DNA from 3 places in the Lactobacillus sp. W8093 genome. Region 1 is predicted to be linked to each of the others. Evidence: predicted binding sites of a transcription regulator. Region 1 holds the regulator's gene; each other region holds the start of a gene.
What was found. The regulator HrcA, encoded in region 1, represses chaperone genes, less so after heat shock. The targets are predictions, from matches to a motif close to TTAGCACTCNNNNNNNNNGAGTGCTAA.

Region 1 (5,977 bases):
TGCTGCCGGATTGAATAAGGCTAAAGGAATGATGAGACACCTTTTAGGTCAAGTCCTAACTGTTTACAAAGTTCCGGAGCTGATTTTTAAAAGAGATAATTCGGTTAAATATGGTAGTAAAATTGATCAATTGATCGCTGAAGTAAAAAAGCAGGATGCAAATCGTAATAAGTAAGAAAAGCGCTGTTGGGCGCTTTTTTCATGGTTAAGGTAAACATAATGATAAACGGTATTTTAGTGATAGATAAAGATCAGGGCATGACGAGTGCAGATGTTGTCTATCATTTACGCAAGGTGTTGCACATTAAAAAAATTGGTCATGCTGGGACTCTTGATCCAGATGTCACAGGTGTATTGCCCATTGCAATTGGCCAGGCTACAAAATTAATTGAACTAATGCATCAACAAAATAAAAAATATGTTGGGCAAGGAATTTTAGGATTTTCTACTGATAGTTGTGACACTAGTGGGAAAATATTAAGCTCTCAGAAACTCACTCAAAAAATTGCGGCAACGGAAATTAAAAAAGCAATGCAGGAATTTATCGGAGAAATCGAGCAAGTGCCGCCAATCTACTCTGCGGTGAGAGTGAATGGGAAACATCTCTATGAATATGCCAGAGCCGGCATAAGTGTTGAGCGACCTAAGAGAAAAGTGCATATCACTAATTATGAACTTGAACGTGAACCATTTTTTGATGACGAAAAAGGACAAGAAACTTTTAGTTTTCAAATAGAATGTAGTAAGGGTACGTATGTAAGGTCATTAGTTAATGATCTGGGAACTAAGCTGGGTGTACCAGCAGTGATGAAGACTTTAAGACGTACAGCAAGTTCGGGTTTTGATTTGGAGCAGGCAGTTAAATTGTCTACAATAATTGAGCATCCTGAACACGTCACTGAATTTATTCAGCCATTAGATGCTTTTTTCAAGGACTATAGTCACTCTGATCTCGGTGAAACGGATTGGACTAAGGTCAAAAATGGCGCTGCTATTTCCTTGAAAACGAATGCAAAAAAGGTGGCATTACGGTACAATAATAGCGTTAAGGCAATTTATCAGAAAGATGGTACCATGTATCGCCCTTATTTAATGCTTTTACAAAATGAATAAGTGAATGAAGGTCTTATTATGGAAATAATCCATTTAACATATCCCATTAAGAAAAATATCTTCCCCCAGAAAATAGTTCTTGCTTTGGGTTTTTTCGACGGCGTTCATCGGGGACACCAAGAAATAATAGAAGCTGCTAAAAAAAAGGCACAAGCAAAACATTTACCTCTTGTTGTGATGACGTTTGATCGCCACCCCAAAGAAATTTATCAAAATAAAAACGTTACCTACATTGATACCTTGTCGGAAAAGGCATATAAAATGCAAAAGCTTAATGTCGATTATTTATTAGTAATGCACTTTAATAACGCATTTTGCCAGCTGACGCCACAAGAATTTGTGGACGAAATCATTGTTAAATTGCGCACTGATACTGTCGTTGCCGGCTTTGACTATACCTATGGGCCCAAAAATATAGCCAATATGAAAAACTTCCCTGAATTTGCTCAAGGCAGATTTGCTATAGTTGATGTCCCGAAACAGTCTTATGACGGAGAAAAAATTGGTTCAACAGAAATAAAAAAAGCGATCAGTGCTGGAGAAATGGAATTAGCAGCTAAATTGTTAGGTTTTCCTTATCTAATGTCTGGCTATATTGGACATGGGCTGCGCAATGGTCATAAATTAGGCTATCCAACGGCAAATTTAATTTGGAAGCCCAAAAAAGTAGTCCCTAAAGTAGGAGTTTATGCCACCAAAACTAAGATTAGAGGGAAATGGTATGACTCTATGACAAGTGTTGGTTATAATGTCACTATCAATGATGGTCAAAAACTATATATTGAATCAAATTTATTTGGTTTTGATCAAGAAGCTTATGATGAGGAAATGCTAATTAAATGGTATAAGTATACCCGTGGCGAAATTAAGTTTGATAGTTTGAAGGAATTAAAAGAGCAGATGAGTCAGGACGAGTCAGAAATTAAAAATTATTTTGCAAATCATAAGTAATTATATTATCAGACTTAAAAGATAACGGTTTTTAATAAAAAAGTTAGCACTCAGCTTGACATTCTGCTAAAAGCTAGTATCATAATAATTGTTAGCACCTGAGAAGATTGAGTGCTAAAAGTGAGGGCGATATTTATGTTGACCGAACGTCAAGAATTAATTTTAAAAACAATTATCAATGATTTCACGCAGACACATGATCCTGTTGGTTCAAAAACAGTCATGAATCAGTTGCCAATTAAAGTTTCGAGCGCAACAATTCGCAATGAAATGGCAGTTTTAGAAGAAAAGGGCTTAATCGAAAAAACCCATTTGTCAAGTGGTCGTGTTCCTTCTACTGAAGGGTACAGGTACTACCTTGATAAATTGGTAGAGCCCTTACAAATATCTTCTTCTGTTTATAAGAGAATCATTAATCAGCTAGATCAGCCATTTCATCAGGTAAATGACATTGTGCAGGAAGCTGCCAAAATTTTGTCTGATTTAACTAATTACACTGCTTTTGCGGAAGGACCTGAAAATAGTGATTTAACTATTTCTGGGTTTAGGATAGTCCCGCTTTTTAGTAGACAAATAATGGCCATTCTAGCAACTAGTGACGGTGATGTTCATAATCAAGTCTATACATTACCATATAATGTTCATGGTGATGAGATTGAACGTGCCGTTCGAATGATTAACGATGAATTGGCAGGTAAAACTTTAAGCGAAGTGACACCTGAATTTCTGGAACAAACTTTAGGTAAAAAACTTAAAGTTAGTCATGTTGCCGAATTAATTGAATTGGTAAAAGATGTTATTAGTGATGCTGCTAGTGAGCAAATGTACGTTGATGGTCAGATTAATTTGCTCAATAATATTTCTTTAAGCGATGTTTCTAATTTACGTTCATTATATGAGTTGATTGAGCACAATGATTTGATTTCAAGTATTTTGAATAGTGAAACAAGTTTAAAAAGTGATAGGTACCCAGTAAAAGTAAGTTTAGGCTCTGAACTTTCAAATGACTTGTTAAAAGATTACAGTCTGCTTACAGCTGAGTACAGTGTCGGCTCACATGGCAAAGGCATAATAGCTTTACTTGGACCTGATAACATGCCATATTCACAAGTAATAGGACTCCTTGAATACTTTAGAAACGAGTTAGCAAAAAAGTTGCTTGAATATTATGGTAGATTTAAATAAAGGAGGTTAGCCTTGAGTAAGGAAGAAAAAACCAAAAAAGACGTAGATGAAAATCAACGTCATTCTGAAAAAACCCAGTCACCAAAAACAGATTCAAAATCTGAGGCTAACAAGAAAACGAAGCCTGAAACTTCAGAAACAAAAATTAAAGAAAAATTGACTAAGTTACAGGCGGAAAAAGATGATCTTGAAGATAAGTTCTTGCGCAGTCAAGCAGAAATGCAAAATATGCAAAACCGTTATAATAACGAGAGAGCGCAGCTTATTAAATATGAATCACAGTCTTTAGCCAAAGATGTTCTGCCAGCAATGGACAATTTAGAAAGAGCTTTAGCTACCAAAGTTGATGACGAAGCATCAAAGCAACTTAAAAAGGGTGTACAAATGACCCTTGATTCACTGGTTAAAGCGATGAAAGATCACGGAATTAGTGAAATTACAGCTGAAGGTGTAAAATTTGATCCTAATTTACACCAAGCTGTTCAAACAGTTGCGGCTGAAAATGACGATCAAAAAGATCATGTTGTGCGAGTTTTGCAAAAAGGTTATTTATACAAAGATCGTACTTTAAGACCAGCAATGGTTGTTGTAGCACAATAATTGAAAGGAAGCATATCAATGTCAAAAGTTATCGGAATTGACCTCGGAACTACCAACTCAGCGGTTGCTGTTCTTGAGGGTAAGGAACCAAAAATTATTACTAACCCAGAAGGAAATCGGACAACTCCTTCAGTAGTAGCTTTCAAGGATGGAGAAATTCAAGTCGGTGAAGTTGCTAAGAGACAAGCAATTACCAATCCTAATACTATTTCTTCAATTAAGCGCCACATGGGTGAAGCTGATTATAAGGTAAAGATTGGAGATAAAGCGTACACTCCGCAAGAAATTTCAGCAATGATCTTGCAGTATATCAAGAAATTCTCCGAGGATTATTTAGGTGAAAAAGTAACAGAAGCCGTTATTACAGTTCCTGCATACTTTAATGACGCCCAACGTCAAGCTACTAAGGATGCTGGTAAAATTGCTGGCCTTGATGTTAAGAGAATCATTAACGAACCTACTGCATCTTCCCTTGCTTATGGTCTTGACAAAGATGCTGAAGACGAAAAAGTTTTAGTTTACGACCTTGGTGGTGGTACTTTTGATGTTTCCGTTTTGCAATTAGGTGACGGTGTATTCCAAGTTCTTTCAACTAATGGTGATACTCACCTTGGTGGTGACGACTTCGATAACAAGATTATTGATTGGTTGATTAAGAACTTTAAAGATGAAAACGGTGTTGACCTTTCTAAAGATAAAATGGCTTTACAAAGGTTAAAGGATGCTGCTGAAAAGGCTAAGAAAGATCTTTCTGGTGTATCTTCAACTCATATTTCATTACCATTCATTTCTGCTGGCGAATCTGGTCCATTACACCTAGAAGCTGACTTAACTAGGGCAAAATTTGATGAATTAACTTCTGACTTAGTTGATAAGACTAAGATTCCGTTTGACAATGCGTTAAAAGATGCTGAATTAACAGTTAATGATATTGACAAGGTTATTTTAAACGGTGGTTCTACTCGTATTCCTGCTGTGCAAGAAGCTGTTAAGAAGTGGGCTGGTAAAGAACCTGATCACTCAATTAACCCAGACGAAGCTGTTGCTTTAGGTGCTGCTATTCAAGGTGGCGTCATTTCTGGTGACGTTAAGGACGTTGTTTTACTTGATGTAACTCCTCTTTCACTTGGTATTGAAACTATGGGTGGTGTATTTACCAAGTTAATTGAGAAGAACACGACAATCCCAACCTCCAAGAGTCAAATCTTCTCTACTGCTGCTGATAATCAACCAGCTGTTGACGTGCACGTATTGCAGGGTGAGCGTCCAATGGCTGCTGATGACAAGACTTTAGGTCGTTTCGAATTAACTGATATTCCAGCAGCTCCTCGTGGTGTGCCACAAATTCAAGTTACTTTTGATATTGACAAGAACGGTATCGTTAATGTTTCTGCTAAGGATATGGGAACCGGTAAAGAACAAAAGATTACCATCAAGAGTTCATCCGGTTTATCTGATGAAGAAATTAAGAAGATGCAAAAAGAAGCTGAAGAACATGCTGAAGAGGATAAGAAGAAGAAAGAAGAAGTTGACTTACGTAACGAAGTTGACCAATTAATCTTCTCCACTGAAAAGACTCTCAAAGATGTTAAAGGTAAAGTATCTGATGACGACACCAAGAAAGTACAAGACGCAGTTGATGCTTTGAAGAAGGCACAAAAAGACAACAATTTGGATGAAATGAAGTCTAAGAAGGATGAATTATCCAAAGTTGCTCAAGACCTAGCAGTCAAATTGTACCAAGCTAATGGTGGGGCTCAAGGTGCACAAGGTCAAGCCGGACCACAAAATCCTGGTTCACAAGATGGCAATTCAGGTAGCGGTTCCGCAGGCGAAGGCGAGTTTCATAAGGTAGACCCAGATAAGTAAAGGGTTTATAATTGAATAAATTAGAAAAGAACTGCCAAGAAAAGTAGTTCTTTTCTTTTGTAAAGTTAAGGAGCTTATAGATGGCACAAGAAGATTACTATAGCGTGCTTGGTGTTGATCGTAATGCCAGTGATAAAGAAATTACCTCTGCTTATCGTAAACTTGCCAAAAAATATCACCCCGATTTAAATCACGAACCGGGTGCGGAAGAAAAATATAAAGAGGTTAATGAAGCCTACGAAGTCTTACACGATAAACA
Region 2 (5,977 bases), on a different contig from region 1:
AGGTCTTGCACCCATAGCAGGATTATAGCCTTCTTCGACTAACTTGTTCTTTGCTTCATCACTAACAGTAATCTGTAAACCTTGGTTTTTAACCATATCGTTGACTTCTGTTAACATCAAATTGACAATTTTTACTAAGTCTTCCTTAGTTAATTCGTTAAATTCGATTACATCATCCAGACGGTTGAGAAATTCCGGCTTAAAGAACTGGCTCATTGAACTTCTTGCTGAATCAGGCTTATCATTAGCATTTTCAGCAGTAAAGCCGACACTGGTATTTTTAATACCCTGACCCGCGTTAGAAGTCATAATGATAATAGTATCTTTAAATGAAACCGTTCTTCCCTGTGAATCAGTTAAACGACCGTCATCAAGTATTTGTAAGAACAAATTCATAACAGCAGGATCAGCTTTTTCGATTTCGTCAAGCAGTATTAGGCTGTATGGGTGACGACGTACTCGTTCAGTAAGTTGTCCAGCTTCTTCATAACCAACATAACCCGGAGCAGAACCGATCAATTTAGAAACAGAGTATGACTCCATGTATTCAGACATATCAAACCGAATTAAAGCATTTTCTGAACCAAACATTTGTTTAGCTAGTTGTTTGGCAAGTTCGGTTTTACCAACTCCCGTTGGTCCTACAAAGAGGAAGGAGCCGATTGGTCTACCAGATTTGTTAAAACCGATCCGATTCCGGCGAATTGCCCGCGCCAACTTGTCAACGGCTTTGTCTTGACCGATAACATGCGCTTTAAGATTTGGTGCCAAGTTTTGTAACTGGTTTTCTTCCTGCTTTTGCAAATCGCCAACAGGGATACCAGTCTTTTCTTCGACAATCTTGTTCATAATCTTACTGGTGATTACCGGAGATTTATCTGGATCAACTTTTTGATCCTTCATTTTATTATATTTTTCAATTTGGTCGCGGTAGTATGCGGCCTTTTCGTAGTCTTCATTCTTTAATGATTCCTGCTTTAATTTTTGCGCTGCTTCAATCCGTTCCTTCATTTTTTCTTTATCAACATAAGGAATGGTTAAATTCATTCGTGAACCAGCTTCATCGAGTAAGTCAATGGCTTTATCAGGTAAAAACCGGTCTTGAATGTAACGCTCAGACAATTCTGCAGCAGCTTTGATCGCATCATCGGTATAGTGAACGTGATGATAATCTTCGTAACGCTTTTGAATACCCTTTAAAATACGGATGGTTTCAGCTACTGACGGTTCTTTGACATCAACAGGTTGGAAACGTCTGGCTAAAGCAGAATCTTTTTCAATTTCGCGATATTCTTTTAAAGTGGTAGCGCCAACAAGTTGTAAGTCACCACGAGCGAGGGCAGGTTTAATGATGTTGCCGGCATCCATTCCGCCTTCGGCATTGCCTGCACCAACGATTTCATGAATCTCATCAATAAAGAGAATAATATCATCATGGCCTTGTACTTCTTTAAGTAGTTGCTGCATACGCTGTTCAAATTGACCACGAATACCAGTACCTTGTACTAATGAAACTACATTTAGTGATATGATTCTTTTATCTTGCAGCTTGGCAGGTACCGAGCCATCGACAATTTGTTGGGCCAAGCCTTCGACTACAGCTGTTTTACCGACACCGGCTTCACCAATTAAGACTGGGTTGTTTTTAGTTCTGCGGTTCAGAATTTCTATCACGCGCGCAATTTCTTTATCACGGCCAATTACTGGATCGATTTTGCCTTTTCTTGCTAGAGCGGTTAGATCTGTTCCGTACTGATCAAGCAGTGACCGACCACCGCCAGCACCATTATTGCCGTTAGCGTTGCCCGGACCACCAGTACTCATTCTAGGATCCCCTGGGTTACCAGCGTTGCCATTATAGTTGAAGAAATCGCTGAGATCGCCGAAGAAGCCGTTATTGTCATTGTTCATATTAATATTTCCTTGTTGTTTAAGTTGTTGATAACATTGTCCACATAAATTAATTTCTCGACGCTGTCCATTAACTTCTGCAAAAAGGTGAATGGAGGCTGGTCGTTTTTGACAGTTTTGACAAAGCAATTATATTACCGCCTTTCATATCAATTTACTAAATTATATAATTAGCACTCGCAATAATCAAGTGCTAAAACTTATTTCTTATTATTTGTAAGTAGCTTAAATATGATAAAATAATTCTAGGCAAAATCAAAAAAATTGCTGTAATGATATCGGTTTAAAAAAAGCGGTGGTAAAATGGATTATCAAAAAATTTTAGAGCAGTTGGCAAATGGGGAACTTGATCATTATGAAGTTGACCCGCAAAATGCTTTTGAATTTCAAGCTGCATTAAGGTCTTTTGGCAAAAGGCAAAATATAACCGGAAAGGCTTTGAGGGGCGGTAAAATAATTTATTCGCAAACCAAGACTGAAGTTTAATGATGTAAACTGTTACATTTATGTTGTCTAATTCACAAAAAAATGATAGTCTAAGTAGGCGAATAGGTATTTACTACCGGTTTGATTTTTTGAATTCAAAGGAGATATATATAATGGAAAAACGCGATTTTCATGTTGTTGCAGAAACAGGTATTCATGCTCGTCCAGCTACATTGCTAGTACAAGCTGCTTCTAAGTTTGGTTCAGATATCAACTTGGAATACAATGGTAAATCAGTTAACTTAAAGTCAATCATGGGTGTTATGTCACTTGGTGTTGGTAAGAATGCTGATGTTACTATCAGTGCTGATGGTGATGATGAAAAAGATGCAATCAATGCTATTTCTGAAACAATGAAAAAAGAGGGTTTGGCTGAATAATGACCAAGACATTAAAAGGAATTGCTGCAAGTGATGGTATTGCTGTAGCACCAGCTTATCTCTTGGTTGAACCAGATCTTTCATTCACCAAAGCCACAGTTAGTGATGTTGATAGTGAATTAGCTCGTTATAAAGAAGCAATTTCAGTTTCTACTGCTGAAGTTGAAAAAATTCGCGATAGTGCGAAGAAGAGTTTAGGTGAAGATGAAGCTCAAGTCTTTGAAGCTCACTTAATGATTCTAAATGATCCTGAGTTTACGGGTGCAATTGAAAATGAAATTAAGGAGCAGAAGGTTAATAGTGAAGCTGCTCTTGATGAAACTGCGCAAAAATTCATTACAATTTTTGAAGGCATGACTGATAACGAATACATGCAGCAGCGTGCAGCTGATGTGCGCGATGTTTCTAAGAGAATCATGGCTCACTTACTGGGTAAAGAATTACCAAATCCAGCTTCTATTGACCATGAAGTTGTGGTGGTTGCTCATGATTTAACCCCTAGTGATACAGCTCAATTAAATAAGAAATACGTTAAGGGCTTTGTAACTGATATTGGTGGTAGAACTGCGCACTCAGCAATTATGGCACGTTCTTTGGAATTGCCAGCAGTTGTCGGTACAGATTCTATTACCAAAGATGTTCAAAATGGTGAGACTGTTGCAGTTAACGGTCTTAATGGTGACGTGATTGTAGATCCAACTGATAGTCAAATCGCTGATTATAAGCAAAAGAGTGCTGATTTCTTAAAGCAAAAGGCTGAATGGGAAAAATTAAAGAATGAACCTTCTGTCACAGCTGATGGCAAGAAATTCACAATTGCTGCTAATATTGGTACACCAAATGATATGCAAGGTGTAAACGATAATGGTGCTGAAGCCGTTGGATTATACAGAACTGAGTTCTTGTATATGGATTCAAAAGACTTCCCGACCGAAGACGAACAATTTGAAGCCTATAAGGAAGTTATTGAAGGAATGCACGGTAAGCAAGTTATTATCAGAACCATGGATATTGGTGGCGATAAGCATCTTGATTACTGGGATTTGCCAGAAGAAATGAACCCATTCTTGGGTGTGCGTGCTATCAGACTTTCACTTCAAAATGAAGAAATCTTCCGTACACAACTAAGAGCTCTTTTGCGCGCATCAACTTATGGTAAGTTGGGAATTATGTTCCCAATGATTGGTACTTTAGGCGAATTACGCAAGGCTAAAGCAATTTTGGCAGAGGAGCAAGAAAAATTAGCAGCTAAAGGCGTTAAAATGGGTTCTGACTTAGAAGTTGGAATGATGATTGAAGTTCCTGCCGCTGCTGTTTTAGCTGATCAACTTGTTAAAGAAGTTGATTTCTTCTCAATCGGTACTAATGACTTGATCCAATACACAATGGCTGCCGACCGTGGCAATGATAATGTTTCTTATCTTTACCAACCAGCCAACCCATCAGTTTTACGCTTAATTAAGCACACAATTGATGCAGCTCATGAAAATGGCATTTGGTGTGGCATGTGTGGTGAAGCAGCTGGAGACAGTACAATGTTCCCAATCCTGCTTTCAATGGGATTAGACGAATATTCAATGAGTGCTACTTCAATTTTGCGCATTAGAAGTTTAATGAAGAAGTTGAACACTAATGATATTAAGGAATTAGCTAATAAAGCTTGTTACGTTTCAGAAACTGCTGAAGAAAATGAGCAGTTAGTTAGTGACTTAATGAAAAAAGTGGACAAATAAATATTGATTAAAAAAAGGATACATTCATAAAAATTTAATGTGTCCTTTTTTAATTTCTTTAATCTTTCTTGGTAAAAAAGTCATAGAATATTCACTTTTAAAAATTACCATAAAATTATAGTTAGTTATGGAAAATCTACTTACAAAAAAGAAGTAGTATGCTATAATAATTTAGAAGACTAATTCTGAAGGAGCGTGAAATATATGGTCAATTTATATATATCTCCGAGCTGTACATCATGCCGTAAAGCAAAGGCTTGGCTAAAAAAACATGACATTCCTTTTAAGGAAAGAAATATTTTTTCTGAGCCTTTAACTAAAGAAGAGCTTTTACAAATTTTACGTATGACCGAAAATGGTACTGAAGAAATTATTTCTACGCGTTCAAGAGCATTTCAACAATTAAAAGTAAATCTTGATGACTTGTCAATCGATCAACTACTTGACTTGGTTGAAAAGAATCCAAGTCTTTTAAGACGTCCAATAATTATGGATGACCGTCGACTTCAAGTTGGCTATAACGAAGACGAGATCAGACGCTTTTTACCTAGAAAAGTCCGTCGTCTTGAACTTGAAGAAATGCAAAAAATTGCAGATCTATAAAATTCATGAAAGTTTAAAATAAAAGCGTTAGTTTTTAAACTAACGCTTTTATTTTATTGGGAAAGTACGCTACAATAGAACAAAGAACCTGATGGAGGTGAGAACTCATGCAAGTAGATCATATTAACGACAACACAATTCGCGTGAGAATAGGTAAAAAAGAACTGGCTAATCGTGGACTTAAAGTTTTAGATTTACTGGGCGATAAAAATAAAATTCAACATTTCTTTTATTCGATTTTGGACGAAATAGATACTGATCACTCATTTAGTCAGGATGCGCCGGTTACTTTTCAAGTAATGCCTAATAACGGTGGACTTGATTTACTTATCACCAAAGTAACAGATAAAGATCGGAATAATTTAGCCCAATTATTTGATAATGATACCGCTAATAATGGGAAGAACAATCAAGATTCACGGAGATCTTTTCTTGATCTGGAAAATGAAGACGAAGGAAATAGTGAAGAAGATACTTCTTCTACTCCTAAGGGTAAGAAGGAATTTTGGAAGTTACAGAAGAAACAGGGATATTGTTTCAACGATCTTAATCAAGTAGTGGAACTGGCTGATAGTCTGTTAGCTGCTGATTTAGAATCCAGTCTTTACTTTGAACGAGGAAAATTTTACCTTGAACTGACATTTACTGATACTGATTATGCAGAAATCAAACCTGCCGACGCATGGGCGATTGCAAATGAATATGGTATTAAGGTTAAAGCAAATGAAATGGCTCGCGTACGTATCAATGGCAAGCGGATAATTGCACATGATGCTTTAGGTTGCTTGCGCCATTATTTTAGCAAAATTAAATAGAAAATATTTTTAATTAGATAGAAGGGCAAGAATTAATTCTTGCCTTTTT
Region 3 (5,977 bases), on a different contig from region 1:
ACTTCACTTAGGAATTGTTTACGGGCTTTCTCGACTTCATCGTCTTTACCGTCTTGCTTTAATTTACGTAGGACTAGCGCATCTTTTTTGAGCTTATCACCCAAAGCCTTGGCAAAGCCCATAGTATTATTGGCGTTAAAGCTTTCAGGCATAGCATAAGAAGGCACAACGCCATATTTTTCAATCAAAGCAGCTCCCATGTGGAATTGACCACCATCTTCACCGGCACCATCTAAATGAGCTTTAACGGTGCGTGAATCAAGCGGCTCATCGGCAGTAGCCAAAATATTGTCATAAAAAATATTTGCGCGCTCGATTTTATCCCAGAAAAAGTTGTAGCTTTGTGAGAAAGTAAAGTTCTTACAGTGATATTTTTTGCCAAAATTGTGGCGTAAAATGTTTAAAGTAGCAAATTCCCAGCAACGACCTGATTGGCGTTGATTAGTAACATTTTCTGTGTCAAGTTCGGTTGAAAATACACGGGTCAATTCACTTTGAACGCGATCATTGTAAGCAGCTGTTAAAACACCACTTTTTTGAGCAGCTCGAGCAACAACTTGATTTTGCGGATTTTTATTAAAGTTTTCCGCAAACTTTTCCAGTTCTTGGACAGTTAGTTTATGAGCCATAAAATATATTCTCCTTTTTTAATCTATTTTTAAATTACTTTATATTTTAAGCTAAAAGAAAAGCGAGTTCAATAGCTGAACCCACTTTGACTTTATAATCCTAAAACTTGTTTCTTCTTAGCCGAAAATTCTTCTTCAGTTAATATTCCTTCATCAACTAACTCTTTTAATTGCTTTAACGCTGCAATCATATCTTGAGTATTTTCTGGTGCATTTTGTACTGGATCGTTTTGAATACTTTGTTGGTAATTCTGCGACATGCTTTTAATAGCATCTGCTAAAATTGGTGCGGCAGTTTTATCTAAATCGTTAAGAAAAATATTTGTTGCGCCATTGGCTATTTGAATTTAGCAGTTAATAATCTTGAGAATGAAAAAGATTAAAAGGTGAGGTGGTCTCTGCTCTAGTGGACTGCGTATTAGTAATAATCGAACTGCAAGAATAACTATGTTAAATTATTATTGATATTCTTAGATTAAAACTATTTAAAGCAGGTAAAAACAAAATAAGCCAACCGGAACTTAATCTGGTTGGCTTATTTTATTGTTTCTGAAAAGTTTTATTTTAAAAACAGTTCAGATAAATTTAAATAGACTTTCTCTTATATCAATGAGTTAATATATTTTGATGACTGAAAGCAATTAGTCAATTTGAATTGAGTTATCACTTGCACCAGCTTGTTGCTTTGGCAGGGTAATAGTCAATACACCGTTATCGTATTTGGCGTGAATGTCACTTGCAACCACATTTGGCAATCTGAAGCTGCGTGAAATGTGACCTTCACTTCTCTCACGGTGAATTATGCTATTGTCCTTAGACATATCTTTGAAAGACTTTCTTGAGCCTGATACACTCAAAATACCATTATTATAATTAAGGTGGATCTTGTCTTTATCCATTCCCGGCATATCAACTTTAATTACATATTCTTTGTCGTTTTCAACAACATCTGATTGCATTAATTTTGCTACTTCGTTATCGTCAAAAAATTTTCTTGGAAGATCAAACCAATCGTTCATCGCATCGAATAAATCATTGTGCCGATTCATCATATCATTTGCCATAGTAAAAAACTTCCTTTCAAAATTTATATATTTGTATCAGAAGACTTTCATTTCTTCCTGACACTTATTATTATAGTATGCAGATTTTTAAAATGGAAATAATTAGCACTCTTATTTTATGAGTGCTAAAAATTAAATAAGAAAGCTAATATTACAGTGCTTTAAGCATGTGGATAATTTTAGCAGCAAAAATATAGGAGAAAAATATTTTGGCTTATTATCAAAAAATGACACCACAGGGCTATCAAAAAATTAAAGATGAAATTGCTGATTTGAAAAAGGACCGACCGCGAAGAATTAAAATTTTGCAGGAAGCACGCTCACTAGGTGACTTATCGGAAAATACTGAGTATACGGAAGCAAAACGTGATTTAGGTCACCTTCAAAGTCGCCTGCGTTATTTGGAAAAGCAATTGAAATATGCCGAAATCATTGAAAAAAAGGCTGATGGCAAAGTAGATTTGGGCAAGACAGTCACACTAAAATTTGCTGATGACCCAGAAACTGAAACATATCAAATTGTCGGTCGTATGGAAGCTGATATTGCTGCTGGAAAAGTTGCGTTTGATTCGCCGTTAGGGCAGGCAATCATGAAAAAAGAAGTTGGTAAAACCGTCAGTGTTGCTGCACCGGCTGGTGAATATCAAGTTACTATTGAAAAAATTGACTAATTTTCCGCTTGATTATTCGAACTTGTGTTTGTATAATTTATTTTAGCGAACACAGGTTTGCAATAGGAAGTGAAAGCAATGTATGATTATCGTTATGAGCCGCACCGTTTGATTTTCATGATTGATAACAAGTCATTCTTTGCTAGCTGTGAGGCCCTGCAATTAGGATTAAATCCGATGAAAGCTGTATTAGCGGTTGTTTCGCATCAGCCGCATACAAATTATGGCTCAGGTCTAATTATGGCGGCCTCACCTTTAGCGAAGAAAAAGTATGGGTTGACTAACGTCATGAGAGTCCGGGATCTACCTACGAAAAAAGAAGCACCAGATTTAATTTTGGTAGAGCCACATATGAATTTATACATCAAGCGCAGCATGCAGGTATTGGCAATTTTTCAAAAGTATGCTGCTGATGAAGATATCCATGTTTACTCAATTGATGAAAGCATGATTGATATGACTAAATCCTGGCGTTTGTTTGGAGATGACCCTTATCTGGTTGCGCGTAAAATGCAAGTAGAAATTAAAAACAAGATAGGCCTTTATACTACTTGCGGCATTGGAGAGAATCCCCTGCTAGCTAAACTGGCAATGGACATATCAGCCAAGCACCGCTGTTCAATGATTGATTATTGGCATTATATTGATGTGCCGGATACTATTTGGCAAATTAAAGATTTGGAAGAAGTTTGGGGGATTGGCAAAAGAATAGCTCGGCGCTTGCATCACCTACATATTAATAATATGTATGAACTGGCACATACTAATCCGGCAATTTTGAAAAAAGAGTTTGGCGTAATTGGTGAACAGCTATTTGCGATTAGCTGGGGAGTTGATCGCAGCATTATTAGCGAAAAATATTATCCCATAATGAAGAATTACGGCAATTCGCAGATTTTAAACCGTGATTACACAAATCAACGAGAAATTGAAATAGTTTTGCGTGAAATTGGCGAACAGGTTGGTGCCAGAATACGTGCTCATCGTTTACAAGCTGGCTGTCTTAGCTTATTTGTTGGCTTTTCTAAGTATGAACAAGATGGTAGTCGCAAGGGCTTTAACGTGCAGCAAAAAATTTGTCCCACTAACGATAATGATTTGTTGGTTGAAGAAATACTGGCACTTTTTCGTAAAAACTGGCGTGGTGAAACAGTACGTGCTTTAGGGGTTAATTGTAGCCGCTTGGCACCAGATAATTGTCAGCAATTAACCTTTTTTGTTCCCGCGACGCAGCAAATTAAAAAGCACACAATAAATATAACTGTTGACAAAATCAGGAAAAAATACGGTTTTACCAGTTTAGTCAAAGCCTCAAGTCTGTCTAAAGGGGCAACGGCGATAAGACGCAGCAGTCTTGTTGGCGGACATAATGGTGGAAATGCTTATGAATGATTTTGATAAAATTGTCCAAGATTTTTTTAAAAACTACCAAGATCGTAAAATGAAAAAGTGGCAAGGCTTCTTTTTAAGTGATCATACTATGGCAATTAATAAAGATAAGCAAGAGCGCAGCGTAAAGCATCCTGCTAAAGATACTATGAGTATAGAAGATATAAGTTTGCAGCTACTCAAGGCGTACGGTAATCACCGCATGGTCCACCTGCAGCTTAAGGTTATGAATGACGACAATCAGTTGCCGGCAGATATTGTTGGCTTTGTCAGTGGTTATAGTGAAGACGGCATTATTGTTGCTGGTCAAAAAATTGCTTTGGAGGATATAAATAATATTAGTGTAGATTAATAAATCTGCCTTGATATTTTATCTAGGCTACTTTTTTTGCTATAATATGGAACTTGTAGAGTAAATAATATTATAGAGGTAATTTTTGTGAATACACCAGCATCAAGGCAAGGCAACTTAATACGCTATCTTATTTATTTTATTAGCTATTTAATGGTTGCCGGAGTGATTAAGCTAGTTACTGCTAATTCACCAATTCATATTTGGGATCTAATCTTATTTGCAACTATCTCATTAATGGTTTCATTGTTTTTTATTTATCGCTTTAATAGGGAACAACGTTTTTTTGACCGTAGCTTTGCGGGTTCTTGGCTTAGCAACTTTGGCTTAATTATTAGCCTGACTGTTGTGGTAACTGCATTGCGAATTAGTGTTTCATGGCTCCAATCATATGGCAGGCTTAAACTATATAATTTTCAAATTGTCTATTTACACCATGAAGGAGTAGCGACTTACTGGTTTTTAGTAGTGGCCATTGGTGTAGTTTTGCCGATATTGCAGCAATTTTTAATCACTGGTTTTTTATTTAACTATGCTTTTAGAAGCAACACTGTTTCAACTGCAATTTTAGGGATACTAACTTCAGGTATCTTATTCAGTCTTCTTAATTGGCAGCATTCATTACCTTTACTACTTATTAATGTGATTTTTGGAGCCCTTTTTGCTTGGTCATACCTTTATACGCAAACTTTATGGATGCCAATTTATTTAGCAGTATTAAATGGCGTTCTCCTAATGATTATGACTTAAGTAATCGAAATTAGAAAAAGTCAGGAAATAATGTTTCCTGGCTTTTTCTAATTTCGATTCAAAAGTTGTTATCACACTGTTAGGTTCTACAAATTGTTTTTTGCAATACAAGTTAACTGTTATTGCATCCTAATGACTGCAGCGTAGATCTTGACTATTTACTTGCACATTTTATACCCAGTTAACAAGAAAAGGTGCAACTACCTTTTAAAAAGATAGCTGTAATAACTTATAATTAAAAGTTAAATTTATTGCTGGTAACTAATAATTCGGCAGCTAAAAAGCAATGACTTTGATGGTCATTGCTTTTTAATTAAGCGGATAGCGTGAATCGAACCCGCATCTTCAGCTTGGGAAGCTAACATTTTACCATTAAACTATACCCGCATTACTCAAACAGTTTACCATGTTTCGTTTTCGAAACCAAGTTTTGTTTTTTAAAATTTTGCAAGTAAGCAGCTAAGAGAAGAAAAATTTCCTAAAGTAATATCATTTTTTTAAGAGCTCTAGTCTCAATTTGCGTAATAATAAATAGGAGCGAGAAGCTGTTTGAATTAATTTGGAGCTATTGTTATTACTTTTTAGGTGGTAACATAACAGAATCAAGACTTAACTGGCTGCGATCAACTAAAGATGAAAAGTTCTGAAATAGCCACTGGCGCAGTTCAGCAGCCTCGAGAACTAAAGGCATCCGGTTATGAATTTCAGCGTAAGTCTTATTTGGCTGAGTAGTAACCATTGAAAAATGATCCTTTTGATAAATTCCAGCAATTAGTGTTAATGCACTGTTTGTATTTTTGAAACTGAAGCGCTCATGGTATGTATGACCATTTGCGGCAGAATAAGTATTATGTCCTGATTCAAAAAATTGGCTGGCAACAATAATACAACGAGATTTGGCAAAAGAAGAATCCCACATTGACCGTTTTTCTGCAAAAAAGCGTTCAATTCGTGCATTAAATATGACTTTGTTTTGATCATACGGACTAGGATAACCCCATGATTTGGGCAGTAGCTGCAACTGGTTATCAGCATAAACCAAAACGGGAGCAAAACCTTTAGGAAAAATGTTCTGGTTTTGAGGCAAATTGCTTGCCGGTTCTACTAAAGGCAAATTTAAGT

Region 2: the regulator HrcA is predicted to act here: its motif matches at 2,082-2,108, upstream of H3T47_RS05220 (ATP-dependent Clp protease ATP-binding subunit).
Region 3: the regulator HrcA is predicted to act here: its motif matches at 1,796-1,822, upstream of H3T47_RS03785 (Hsp20/alpha crystallin family protein).

The regions. Positions count from the first base shown of each region.
Region 1 is NZ_JACFRL010000008.1:18,424-24,400, reverse strand. Features, by position in the region: gene H3T47_RS06580 (ribosome-binding factor A) at 1-175, shown strand, start outside; gene truB (tRNA pseudouridine(55) synthase TruB) at 220-1,113, shown strand; gene ribF (riboflavin biosynthesis protein RibF) at 1,132-2,064, shown strand; gene hrcA (heat-inducible transcriptional repressor HrcA) at 2,200-3,249, shown strand; gene grpE (nucleotide exchange factor GrpE) at 3,262-3,849, shown strand; gene dnaK (molecular chaperone DnaK) at 3,868-5,718, shown strand; gene dnaJ (molecular chaperone DnaJ) at 5,799-5,977, shown strand, end outside.
Region 2 is NZ_JACFRL010000006.1:37,872-43,848, forward strand. Features, by position in the region: gene H3T47_RS05220 (ATP-dependent Clp protease ATP-binding subunit) at 1-2,040, opposite strand, end outside; gene H3T47_RS05225 (hypothetical protein) at 2,215-2,397, shown strand; gene H3T47_RS05230 (phosphocarrier protein HPr) at 2,511-2,777, shown strand; gene ptsP (phosphoenolpyruvate--protein phosphotransferase) at 2,777-4,510, shown strand; gene spxA (transcriptional regulator SpxA) at 4,715-5,113, shown strand; gene H3T47_RS05245 (adaptor protein MecA) at 5,221-5,928, shown strand.
Region 3 is NZ_JACFRL010000004.1:74,741-80,717, reverse strand. Features, by position in the region: gene H3T47_RS03795 (C1 family peptidase) at 1-629, opposite strand, end outside; partial or broken gene H3T47_RS09410 (SHOCT domain-containing protein) at 722-823, opposite strand; gene H3T47_RS03785 (Hsp20/alpha crystallin family protein) at 1,271-1,693, opposite strand; gene greA (transcription elongation factor GreA) at 1,903-2,364, shown strand; gene H3T47_RS03775 (Y-family DNA polymerase) at 2,443-3,756, shown strand; gene H3T47_RS03770 (hypothetical protein) at 3,749-4,105, shown strand; gene H3T47_RS03765 (CPBP family intramembrane glutamic endopeptidase) at 4,193-4,855, shown strand; tRNA gene H3T47_RS03760 (tRNA-Gly) at 5,172-5,242, opposite strand; gene H3T47_RS03755 (SOS response-associated peptidase family protein) at 5,430-5,977, opposite strand, start outside.